One region of the Sulfobacillus thermosulfidooxidans genome, then DNA from elsewhere that is predicted to be linked to it. Evidence: a T-box and tRNA genes for the amino acid it is inferred to sense, from the RefSeq annotation. Region 1 holds a T-box; the other regions hold tRNA genes.
The links. The T-box of region 1 lies ahead of leuS (leucine--tRNA ligase). A T-box ahead of a tRNA ligase gene usually reads a tRNA of that ligase, here a tRNA-Leu.
Positions count from the first base shown of each region.

Region 2: it has a tRNA-Leu gene. The T-box ahead of leuS (leucine--tRNA ligase) is inferred to sense a tRNA for this amino acid. The anticodon was not compared.
Region 3: it has a tRNA-Leu gene. The T-box ahead of leuS (leucine--tRNA ligase) is inferred to sense a tRNA for this amino acid. The anticodon was not compared.
Region 4: it has a tRNA-Leu gene. The T-box ahead of leuS (leucine--tRNA ligase) is inferred to sense a tRNA for this amino acid. The anticodon was not compared.

Region 1 covers NZ_LGRO01000002.1:399,479-402,666, forward strand. The annotation lists gene leuS (leucine--tRNA ligase) at 1-1,433, opposite strand, end outside; T-box leader at 1,469-1,658, opposite strand; gene AOA63_RS17470 (EAL domain-containing protein) at 1,834-3,188, shown strand, end outside.
Region 2 covers NZ_LGRO01000002.1:248,272-251,459, forward strand. The annotation lists gene polA (DNA polymerase I) at 1-393, opposite strand, end outside; gene AOA63_RS16740 (alpha/beta fold hydrolase) at 477-1,166, shown strand; tRNA gene AOA63_RS16745 (tRNA-Leu) at 1,212-1,298, opposite strand; gene glnA (type I glutamate--ammonia ligase) at 1,394-2,812, opposite strand; gene AOA63_RS16755 (superoxide dismutase) at 3,014-3,188, opposite strand, start outside.
Region 3 covers NZ_LGRO01000001.1:2,022,439-2,025,626, reverse strand. The annotation lists gene yabQ (spore cortex biosynthesis protein YabQ) at 1-21, shown strand, start outside; gene AOA63_RS09985 (sigma factor-like helix-turn-helix DNA-binding protein) at 125-361, shown strand; gene AOA63_RS09980 (hypothetical protein) at 361-642, shown strand; gene AOA63_RS09975 (S1 RNA-binding domain-containing protein) at 790-1,206, shown strand; tRNA gene AOA63_RS09970 (tRNA-Leu) at 1,232-1,320, shown strand; gene mrdA (penicillin-binding protein 2) at 1,510-3,188, shown strand, end outside.
Region 4 covers NZ_LGRO01000001.1:1,728,825-1,732,012, reverse strand. The annotation lists gene AOA63_RS08735 (sensor histidine kinase) at 1-1,064, shown strand, start outside; tRNA gene AOA63_RS08730 (tRNA-Leu) at 1,454-1,538, shown strand; gene AOA63_RS20030 (hypothetical protein) at 1,872-2,132, shown strand.

The DNA of each region.
Region 1 (3,188 bases):
GAAGCTCCCTGACCCGTGAACTCGACATTGGGCGGCAAAAGCACAGGCAATTGGTCCTTAGGAACGGGAACCGCCCCACATTTTGGACAATGAATGATGGGAATCGGCGCCCCCCAGTAGCGCTGCCGGGAAATCAACCAATCCCGCATGCGGTAACTAACTCGGGGCCCTCCTTTCCCCTGTTCTTTTAACGCACCCGCAATCGCAGCTTTCGCTTCCTGATTATCAAGCCCCGTAAAAGGTCCGGAATCCACTAATTTTCCCGGTCCACTATAGGCTTGCTGATCAAAGTCCTCGCCAGGATTTTCAGGTTGGACCACGACTTTCATGGGCAAGTGATATTTTTGTGCATACAAAAAGTCGCGCTGGTCGTGCGCCGGCACCCCCATAACCGCCCCGGTTCCATAATCGACCAATACATAATTCGCAATCCAGATTGGCAATTTCTCCCCGGTTAAGGGATGAATTGCGTAACTCCCCGTAAAAATGCCCCGTTTTTCCGTATTTTCGGCCGTTCGCTCAATATCGCTATGGACCCGTTCTTCCGCAATAAACTGCCGAACTTTATCGGCCTCCGGGTAATCCGCGATCAGTTGTTCAACCAACGGATGTTCCGGCGCAAGAACCACATAGGTAGCGCCATATAAGGTATCGGGGCGGGTTGTGAATACCGCTATCTGCTGGCCAATACTGGGCACATCAAAAACTACTTCGGCCCCAATGCTTTTTCCGATCCAATTTAATTGTTGGGTCTTAATTTCTTGCGGCCAGTCTAAAGCATCTAAGGAGGTTAAGAGCCGCTCCGCATAATCCGTAATACGGAAATACCACTGCGTCAAATCGCGCTTCGTCACTACCGAATCACAACGCCAACACAAGCCGTCCTCCACCTGTTCGTTGGCTAATACGGTTTCACAACTCGGACACCAATTGACTGCGCCTTCTTTTTGATAGGCTAATCCTCGTTCGTAAAACAACAAGAATAATTCTTGGGTAAAACGATAATATTCGGGTTCGGATGTGGTCACTTCACGCGACCAGTCGAATGACAAACCCATTTGTTTCATCTGTTGTTTCATGTACGCAATATTAGCCATCGTCGAAGTACGCGGCGGAATGCCGTTTTTAATGGCCGCATTTTCAGCTGGCATCCCAAAGGCATCCCAACCCATCGGGTGCAACACATTATAGCCTGCCATGCGCCGGTAGCGGGCGATCACATCACCGAGCGTATAGACCCGCACATGGCCCATGTGCAGGTGCCCGGATGGATAGGGAAATTGCTCTAAACAATAAAATTTTTCTTTGTCAGAATCCCTTGTTTCGTACAGATGTTGGTCTTCCCAGATCTTTTGCCATTTTTCTTCGACCGCGCGCACATTATAGCGATCGGGCGAAGAAATCGTGGAAGATTGTCCTTCCTTGATCGTCATGGTGTTCCCTCCAATAAAAAAGCCCCTGTCTACGCAACAGGGACGAGAATTAACCCGCGGTACCACCCATTTTAGTGCTCTCAAAGCACTCTCTTAAACCAGCGATAACGAGCTGAATCGTAGCTTTCACACGGTGAGTCAAAGAATCTAATAGGACTAGCTCACACCATCCGCTAGCTCTCTGGTACCTTTCGGTTCTTTTAGGTCCGTGGTCATTAAGCTTCCTCTATTTTTATCAGGATAATTTTACCCTGAAATTCTCAACAAATGCAAATGCTCCACAAGTTCCCTGGTGGGATGCATAAAATCCTGGAATTTTTTTGGAAGGCAATAAAGGATTTCACCAGTTCGCAACGAAATGGCATAGATTAAATGTCGAAAGAGGTTGGAGGAGTCCAAAATGAATCAGACGGCAAATCGCTACCGCGACAATCTTTGGCCCGAGTGGTATCGTAGCAAGATTTTACATGCCGCTTTTCAGCCGATTGTGTCCTTGCGTGATGGTTCGGTATTAGCCTATGAAGGACTCAGTCGACCCCAGATGTCAGATGGCGAACCTGTTTCGGTCTTAGATCTTATGGCCTCTGCCGAAGGGCATGACGGTTTGCTCATGTTTGATCAACTGGCTTTTCAACAGATTCTTGATGCGTTTTGTCAGAGTGGCTGTCCTGACACATGGGTTCTCTTTATAAATATTTTGCCGAAAAGCCTGTTGAATCCGTTACCCTTCTTGCGTGCGTTACAACATTGCGACCAGATCAAACCGCAGCAAATCGTGCTGGAAATCTCGGAACGGGAAACTATTAGCGAAGGTGACCATAAACTGCACGATTACCTAGCGCCCTTTCGAGAAATGGGCATCCGCATTGCCTTAGATGATCTGGGTTCAGGGTATTCGGGATTAACTCGGCTCATTGAATTGCAGCCTGACTTTGCCAAAATCGATTTAAGCTTGGTCCGGGACGTAGATAAGAACCCTATCAAATTCGCCCTATTAGAAAGCACCGCTCGATTCGCCAAGAAAACGGCTGCCACTTCACTCATCGCTGAAGGCATTGAAACTTTTGCAGAACTGTACACCCTCCAAGAAATCGGAGTGGAATATGGTCAAGGTTATCTATTAGGAAAACCCGAAATGACATTTCATAGCACCTTAACCCCAGCTGATTTCACCAGGGCACCTCTTTTGAGACCGTCCCCTACCTACCAGCTCGACACTTTATTAACCACGACGCGAAGAATGGTTCAAGGTTTGGCTCACGGTGAAGGACGCTACACGTACTTACTGTCGTTAGCCAAAAAACTAACGGGTGCTGATGTCGTCGCCATATTTAAGGTGGAAGGCAATGACTTGCGCTATCTGGAATCAACCGAACGGCTCTCTCCCCAAGACGAGGCGTTCTTTACCCGTACTGTCATTCCCCAATCTTCGGCGTTATACCATTCCATTTTGACGAGAGAACCAACGATTTTTCAACAGCCAACCAATGGTCCGCGTATTTGGTCCGATCGTTTTCATATTCACTCAGCTATTGCCGTACCTATTTGTGACAATTTAGGGTGCTGGGGGCTTCTTCATTTGGGCTATCATGAACCGAATCAAATCCGCTCCGACCTCATTCATATGGCTCAAGGCATTGCCGCACTGATCGTGTTAGCTGTTGGCTATAGCCAAAAAGAAGAAGCCTTCAGCGATCAAGGCATGTTGGGCGAACCCTTATTTGAAGCCATCTCGGCGTTAGCCGACAGTGCCGA
Region 2 (3,188 bases), 150 kb from region 1:
AATTAAGGTCTGGTATCCTTTACGTTGACCTAGTGTAGTCAAGGTGCCAATCACATCGTCCGCTTCAAATCCATCGACCATAACCGTGGGAATGCCTAAATGCCGCACAATGTCTAACGCCAACGGCACTTGTTGGCGAAATTCATCAGGGCTTTCCACGCGGTTGGCTTTATATTCAAGATATTGTTCGTGGCGGAAGGTTTTATGAGGCCCGTCATAGGCCATAATGACCCGGTCCGGGTGTTCATTTGTGATGACTTTGATAACCATGGACAAAAAACCATGAATAGCGCCGGTTGGCGTTCCGTCTTTCGTTTGCAGATTTTGTGTCAATAACGCATGATATGCTCGAAACAACAAACTGTGACCATCAATTAAAAGTTGGGTCGGCATCCGCACCTGTAGCTCCTTCTCTGATATATACTATGGTAACAAACGCATTGCAGCCCAACAAGTGACAAAAGGAGTGGCGCCTAATGCCTGTGCCTTGGCTATTCATTCACGGAGCGGGTTCGACGAGCCGGTCCTGGTCCCGACAACATCGCCTGCCCTTTGCCTCCCAATTTTGTGATTTGCCGGCCAGACCACAAATTTTACCGAGTCACCTTATTACCTCATTAGCCGAGTGGTGCCTAACCCAGATCAATGAGCCAGCGATTGTGGTTGGTCACTCGATGGGAGGCGCCATAGCCCAAATGATGGCCATCCTAAAACCTCAATCGGTCAGAGCGCTCGTGTTGGTTGGAACGGGACCACGCTTACCCGTTAATCCTGAGTTGCTGGAGCAATTAGTGACGCACCCTCATCAAGCGCTGGAAAACATCGCACGGTGGTCCTTAGCCCGCCATTTTGATCCCAACTTATATGAAACGAACCTCCGGCTACTGGAAACGGTCTCGGCCGACCGGATTTTACACGAGTTAACCGCCTGTAGCCTGTTTGATAGCCGCCCGGTATTAGGGCAATATACCGGTCCTGCCTTTCTCATCCGTGGTGCCGAAGACCGGATGACACCCGAAGTCTTGTCCAATGAATTTTTAACCATATGGCCAGATATTCCCATTTATACCATTGCGGATAGTGGTCATTTGGTCATGCTTGAACAGCCGGAATTATTTAATGAAACCTTGTTAACCATCGCGAATCGCCTCGCCGACACAAATTAAACGGTAATGCCATAAAAAAAATACGGCCAAATGGCCGTTAAAATTTGGTGCCGAAGGCCGGACTTGAACCGGCACGAGGGTGACCTCATACGATTTTGAGTCGTACGCGTCTGCCAATTCCGCCACTTCGGCGACAACGTGGTTATTATAGCACAGGTTTTTTCCCAACTCAATAGGCAATAACAAACAGGGCGCTTTCCAACCGGAAGCGCCCTGTTAACAATGTTTTAGCTGTTAAAGTACAATTCGAATTCCATCGGGTGCGGTCGAAGATTAACGGCATTCACTTCGTTGACGCGTTTGTAATCGATCCATGTTTGAATCAGATCTTCGGAGAATACGCCGCCTTCCAATAAGAATGCATGATCTTGCTCTAACGCATCAAGTGATTCGGACAAGGAACCGGGCACACTTTGGATATTGGCAAGTTCGGCCTTGCTTAGTGCGTAAATGTTCTTGTCTAAGGGCCCAAAGCCTTCCTTCACCGGATCTAAACCTTGCCGGATCCCATCAAGACCTGCCATCAGCATCGCAGCAAATGCCAAGTAGGGGTTCGATGTGGAATCGGGGGTGCGGAATTCAATACGGCTCGCTTGCGGACGATCATTGACAGGAATTCGAATAGCAGCTGAGCGGTTTCCATGCGAAAACACAATGTTCACAGGAGCTTCAAACCCGGGCACCAACCGTCGATAACTATTGGTCGAGGGATTGCTAAAGGCTAAAATGGCCCGCGCATGTTTTAAAATACCGGCAATATAACTTAATGCAAGCGGTGACATATGCGCATATCCATTTTCCGAGTAAAATAACGGTTTGCTGTCTTTCCACAGGGACTGGTGAACATGCATGCCATTGCCATTGTCTCCATAAATGGGCTTGGGCATAAATGTCACGGTCTTACCATGTTGCTGAGCGACATTCCGCAATACATACTTGTACATCATCACGGTGTCAGCCTGTTTGGTCAAGGTGTTAAAGCGTAAGTCGATCTCTCCTTGACCGGCCGTAGCGACTTCGTGGTGGTGCATTTCCACGCGAATACCTACACTTTGTAACGCTTTGACCATGGCCGTTCGTAAGGCCGCTGTGCTGTCCAAGGGTGGAACAGGAAAGTACCCTTCTTTGGTTCGGATGGTGTGTCCTAGACTGCCTTCCGCAAAGGAATTCCAAAATCCTTCGGAGGAATCGACCTGATATGCCGCATGATAACCTTGGTTAATGTAGCGGACGGAATCAAAAATGAAAAACTCAATTTCTGGTCCCCAATAGGACACATCCGCAATTCCAGATGCCTTAAGATATTCTTCCGCGTTCCGTGCAATCCGGCGCGGGTCACGTTGATAGGGAACATGCTGAGGATCTGTTACATCCGCTACCAAACTCAACGTCGGCACCGTTGCAAACGGATCCACCACAGCGGTGTCAGGATCAGGAATCATTAACATGTCACTTTCTTCAATGCCGCGGAAACCTCGAAGACTGGAACCGTCAAACGGTATTCCATTAGTAAAGGTATCCTCATCAACTTCACTAACCGGTATTGTCACATGCTGCCACGTTCCCGGCAAGTCAATGATATGCACGTCAATCATTTCAATATTCTTTTCCCGTATAGTTCGTAACACATCCTCAGCTTTCACCATATAATCCCCCTCGTAAGTTTACAAACAGCGTGCACTTTGACGAAAACTCGTCAATACGATGTTAAGTATATGAATGGATCTATCATACTGTCAATATGGCTTGTAAGCTTTTCAAGAAAATCTCACACTGCCTAAGTGTATGCAAAAAAGCCCAGAATCATCCTGGGCTTTTTTGCGATGACAATAGCTAATGCGAGCAACTTAGATGTGGTATTTCTCGAGGCGCTTGTTGACTTCATCCCAGTCAACATTCTTCATAAATGCCTCTATGTATGGAGCCCGCTTCACACCATAGTCAATGCCGTAAGAATGCTCGTACACGTCGAGAACAAAGAGAGGATATGCTCCCCAAGGCACGCCCACATTGTGCGCATCT
Region 3 (3,188 bases), on a different contig from region 1:
CCTAATTCCCCCGAAATGTAGTGCGAAAACCTCTTGCCTGTTTTATAATGTAAAAACCATGTCATAATTTTGTAATAAGTTTGTACACAGTTTGTACACAACCTGTGGATAACTTGGAGAGATTATGCAAATTGAAATTCGCGGACTCGAAAAATTATCATTTCGTGAACGGCAAGTGGTGGCTTTAAAGGAAACAGGAGTCTCCAGTGAAACCATCGCGAAACGGTTGGGCTTGTCGCCGGCGACAGTGGCAACGCTTTACAACCGGGCGAAAACCAAAGGGTATCAAGTCGTTCTGGTCATTAGTGGGGATCCGTTGGGCGTTATGGCCGCGGAGGATGAGGACGAGGAGGAGATTTAGTGGCTATTGCTGGACAAAAACGGGTACGCTTACGTTGGAATTGGAAGCGCTTTGTCACCGTGTTTGTGTTGGGGTATTTAAGTTTTTGGACCGTTCAATCGGGAATCCATATTTGGGTTTTGTGGCATGATGAACTGACGTTAAATCACAACATCCAAGCTGTGCAAACACAAAATGCAAAATTGCAACAGGATATTCAAGAACTAAAAAATCCGGTGATGGTTAAAAATATGATTACGGGAAAGATGGCCATTCCTGATCCGGCTCTCAGTCAACCGTAGAACTGTCGTAGTCACCAAAGCCATTTTTTGCTAAATGATAGTGAGTCTTTCAACCTTTTACCGATTGACAGTTATGACCTTGCATCTTATAATTAACGTTGTCGTGAGGCGAGTTGAGCTTTTATTTAGGAGGAAAATATAAGACGTATGCCGTCTGAACTTGAAGTAGGGCAGATCGTAGAAGGAACTGTGAGCGGTATTGCACCGTTTGGAGCTTTTGTTGTATTGCCCACCGGAAAGACTGGGCTGGTTCACATTTCGGAAGTGGCAGATGCATACGTTAAGGACATCAAAGATTATTTGAAAGAAAGTGACAAAGTTACGGTAAAGGTTCTCTCAATGGATCCTTCCGGGAAAATTGCACTTTCAATTCGTCAAGCTCAACCCAAGGCTCAACGAGAAACACCGTCACCACGTGATGCGGGACATCGTGAGCGCCGTGCTTCATCGCAAACATCTTTTGAAGATAAAATGCAACGGTTTATGAAAGATAGTGAGGACCGGTTGCAGGATTTACGAAGGAATACAGAATCTAAACGGGGCGGTCGTGGAGCGAGCCGCTAATTAGTCGCTAGTTAAATAACAATTTGCCGGGATGGCGGAATAGGCAGACGCAGAGGACTTAAAATCCTCCGGGCAGGGATGCTCGTACCGGTTCAAGTCCGGTTCCCGGCACCATTATACGCGTGATAAATGCGTTATTTTTTTATTTCTTAAAGTATTTCTCATTTTACCCTCTTATCCTTGAGATTGGAAATCATTCCATTTGCCACAAAAAAACCCGGTTGGTAATTTTTTATGGAGCTCCCCGAAGACAACCAAACCGTTTATTATGATTGATAGGGATAATGAGGGGGATACGCATCAATGATCAATCGTCAAAGCCGTAATCGCAGCATTGTGTTTATGGCCGTAATCACCGCATCCTTTGCCGTGGTGGGGACCCGATTTTGGTATTTGCAAGTCAAAGAAGGCAGTCATTACGAAGCCTTAGCGCAAGCTGACACCTTGCGTAAGCTACCGATTCCAGCACCCCGAGGTAACATTGTGACTGCGGACGGAAAGGTTGTGGCGACATCAAAACCGTCCTGGACACTATATTACCTCGCCAATGGGCAAAATATGCCCTCGTCCGAATTGACCTTGTTGGGCAAGGAATTAGGCGAGTCGCCTGCGTACTTGAGTCAGTTGATCAGTAAGCAAATTGCGCAGCTACCACCTTACGATCCGGTCGTGATTACCTCAGGACTTACGGCCAGTGAAATGACCAACATTGAAGAAAATATTAATGAACTGCCCAATTTGCGCATTCAACCCATTGCGGTCCGTTATTATCCCTACGGCAATTTGATGGGGAATATCATTGGTTATACGCAGCGTATCAATGCCCAGGAATATCAACAGCTGAAAAATAAAGGGTTTTCTATGACCTCGATTGTTGGTGCGGCGGGTTTGGAATATGAATACAATCAATATCTTCATGGCCATGCTGGTGGGGAATATGCAGAAGTGAACCGGCAAGGGCAACTTGTGAAGCTGCTCAGCCGTTCTGGTCCGACTCCAGGAGATACGCTGCATTTAACGATTAATTGGCGCCTGGAAGAAACGGCACAAAACTCCTTAGCGTATGTGATGAAAGCCATGCGACATTCTACCGTAGGCTTTTCACACAGTGCGGGCGCAGTGCAAGGGGCTGTGATTGCCATGAATCCCAATAATGGCGATATCTTGGCAATGGCGAGTTTACCGACTTATAATCCCAATAAGTTATTGCCGACAAATCCCAAAGAATATAGTAGCTATTACAATAAGTTAGCCACCAGCCCCTTAGCCAAAATGGGCATTAGCCCTTTCATTGATGAAGCCATTTCGGGGTGGTTTGCACCGGGATCGGTATTTAAACCGATTATGGCTGTAGCCGCCTTGGCTTCGGGAGTCATAACTCCCACCACCGAAATCTACGATCCCGGCTACTTTCCTAAAGATCGCGCTTTTGGCAACTGGTATGCTCCTGGTTTTGGCTGGTTGAATGTTGAGCAGGCTTTAGGACTGTCTGATGACGTGTTTTTCTACACCTTGGGTTATGACATGGGCATCAATACGATGGACAAATGGATGCGGAAGTTCTTGTTGAATAAACCCACGCACATTGATTTACCAGGAGAGATCACGAGTCAAATTCCCACACCCGCTCGTTTAGCCGCATCAGGACAAGGCCCTTGGACCTGGGGATGGAATTTGAATACTGTGATTGGCCAAGGTATTGCCCGCTATACCCTGATTGCATTGGCTCGTGCTGACGCGGCCATTGCCAATGGCGGGACCTTGTATTGGCCACATTTGGTGAGCGAAATTACCACGCCTTCGGGCAAAGTCGTGAAAAAGTTTAACCCAGTAGTCCAAGGAAAAATTAATTTACCCTATTCTATCTGGCATGCTGTGCACCAGGGCATGGATATGTCTGCACAAGATCCCGATATTGCTAAAGGCGTCTCGGGAACCGGTTATGGCGCGTTAGCGGGGCTTCCGGTACCCGTCGCATCGAA
Region 4 (3,188 bases), on a different contig from region 1:
TGCCCCGGCAAGGGTGGGCAAATGCTGGGGTATCGGGATGGTTTAACGTTAACGGGACACCTTATGTGTTTGCTAATACGCCCTTGATATTAGATAATCGGCACCGCAACCTGATTGTAGTCGATGGGCTTACACGAACCGCCTCATTGCTTTCTACGCTCCGCACGGCTCTAGTTTTTGGGGAACTTCTGTTAGTGATGAGTAGCATATTAGCCGTCATTATCATTGTGCGCCAAGTCACTGAGCCTCTGCGATCCTTGGAGGAGGTGGCTGGCACGGTAACCCTAAACCGTAAGACCGGTCAGCACGTTGTTATTCCGTCCAACTTAACGGAAGTAGTCTCTTTGACGGAGTCATTTAATAGCATGCTGGATCGCCTTCTCAAGGCGCAAGAACGCGAGCGACAATTTATCAGTAATGCCGCTCATTCTCTTCGAACCCCTATCCACATTATTCGTGGTTACATCCACACCTTAACCCAATGGGCTCAGAATGACCCTCAAAGCCGGTCGCAGGCGCTAAAAGCGTTGGCACGGGAATCGCAGGCTATGGAAACCTTGGTGAATCGTCTTCTGCAATTATCTCGCATGGAGCAAGAGGATCCTCCTCCTTTGCATCCGCTGGAAGTGGTGCCTTACCTTCAAAAAATCCTGCCCAATTTACGGGATACGTGCCTTCATCATCCATTAACGCTAGATCTGACCGCGCAGGCGATACCAGATATTTTATCGGAGCCAGATCTTCTCGAGGCGGTACTGCGAATATTAGTGGAAAATGCCGATACCTATGCGGATGATAATACGACGGTAACATTATTCGTGATTCCTTTAACGACAACGCGCCGCGTTCGCATCGGGGTTTTAAACCAAGGACCTGGGATTTCTAAAGATACTCTCGCGCACCTTTTTGACCGTTTTTATCGGGCTGCACAACCTGCGTCGAGTCACCATTTTGGCTTAGGACTCGCGATTGCCAATAGTATCGTGTTGCGAATTAGAGGACATTGGGTCATCGAAAGTGAATCCCATCGCACCATCTTTGCTATTGACTTGCCTATGTCCTGAAAGGAATGCAGTGAGAAGATAAGGATTCAATGAAACAAAAACCACCGTCAATTGTTCACTGCAAACGACGAATCCGATTTTTTTCTTCCCAACGGATCTCGTGGAAATGTCATTGACCACGGTATCAAAGCGAATAACAAGATCGAGAGGTTTAAAAGGGCAGAAAATATCTACGAAGGATAAGTAAATCAGCGAATCCGACGATTTTACAGAATATGTGGGTATACTGAAGTCCTTCATTATTGCACTGAGCCCTCGCTTCAGTATGGGGAATCATGGTTTTCGATGTCAAAAAATGAAAAGTGCGAAATATCAAGGGGTATTTGTCTCGTGAGGAAGTCTGTGATAAAATGAAAAAGCAGTTGAGCTCGAACACAAATTTAATATGCGTCGGGATGGCGGAACTGGCAGACGCTTACGTTTGAGGGGCGTATGGAGCAATCCGTGGGGGTTCGAGTCCCCCTCCCGACACCAATTTATTAGGTGCACGCGATATTTTATTGTATAGCGTGTTTTTTTGTTGTGCGTTTCCTTTTGTGGTGCTATCGTGAAAAATGAGAAAAATAGCTTTTAATTTTTTGTTTTGACAAGGGTACAGGGTGCAGTGAACCTCGAATGCATCCCAGGACATAGTCAATGAAATATACAACAAAACTCATAAGTACCATCATAGTTTCGACAGCAATGCTATCCAGTTGTGGATTCTCTCGGCCGACGACACTTCGTCCCAACCGTTCGTGGAAGGCTGTGCAAATTTACCAGAACGGTCTTGATTCTTGGCGCATTATGATATTGCCGAGAGATGGAATGATGGCCACTTATCTAGGGAAAGCTCGTATAGGGTACTTGCATATCATTTTGTATTCAAGAAATCAGCACGAAACAAGCTGGCGTATGGGACCGACATTTACGTCGTTTCCTGGTGGAGGGAAGACGACCCAAGTAGCCTTTTTTAATATTCAACCATATTATCCTCGAAAGTCATTTAGGGGACAAGAAAAAGTCGTCTTGCAATGGCAGTTAGGAAATAAAGTTGAACATGGTTATGCCGTATTTGCAATAAGCTAAAATATAGTTAAGCAAAGAGACAAAGATGCTGTCCTCAACGATGAATCCATTGTCTTTCAAGACATACTTGGGTTTTGCTTGACATTACCGGTAATAGACTCATTGGCCTGCAGCAGAAAGAACCAGTCCTGGCATTTGGAGATCCAATGCCCCGTTCTCCGACGGAATACCGCCCCAATGAACCTCACTACTATAGGAACTGTCCTCTTCAACTCAAATCAACTGCCAGCGACCAATGTTATCAAAAATAGCGCTTCCTATGCGACCGGTCTGATAACGACACTCGAATAATTCGAGGCTCATTCTAGAAGCGATTTTTTGCCAATCTGGGACACAAATCATTCGTTGATTTTTTAAATGATATATAATTGCCCATGGCTGCCGCAGGGAGGGAAACAGGACTGTGCACATACCATTGGGTAGCGACAGCGAATATACGCATTTTTTTTGATGCATCAATGATGCGATTCGCCTTATGAACAAGCAGGCATAAGGGATAAGCAAGATCACCTGAAACTTCGCGCTATCCGTCAAGGTGTCGAATATACGGTTCTGACAGTGGAACTAGTGCTTCTTGCTGGCCTAAATGATTCAGTGTATTTACTCACAACGTCGCTGCAATGGTCATGGCATCTGCCTCCGTCTTCGGAGATGGCCCAAATCTTTTCATCGCAACAGCTAGATGCTCTCATTCGGGTCGAAGTCGCTGTTACGCAATTTTTTCTGATGTCTATGCGATGCAGACGGCATCTCGAACATTCGAACAAGCTGCTATCTCTGTTAATTCCACAGCCAACCAAAAAGTTCTGATTGGCCAGGTGAAGCAGATGATGCAACATGTATTGAACATCGTCGCGGAAGCCAACAAATCTGTGAGTTTGAAACAGGCCCACAGCGTCGAGAGCGTCAGGGAATGCCGAGGTTGTGATCATAATGATTTGTATAGGGCAAGACTTAGTTTCTTTTCTTGGAACGCCCCATCTGTGTTGGTGCCCGCTTATGATGCTCGTAACATCATAAGCAGGAAGTTCGCCCGAAAACGACTCCGCGTATCGA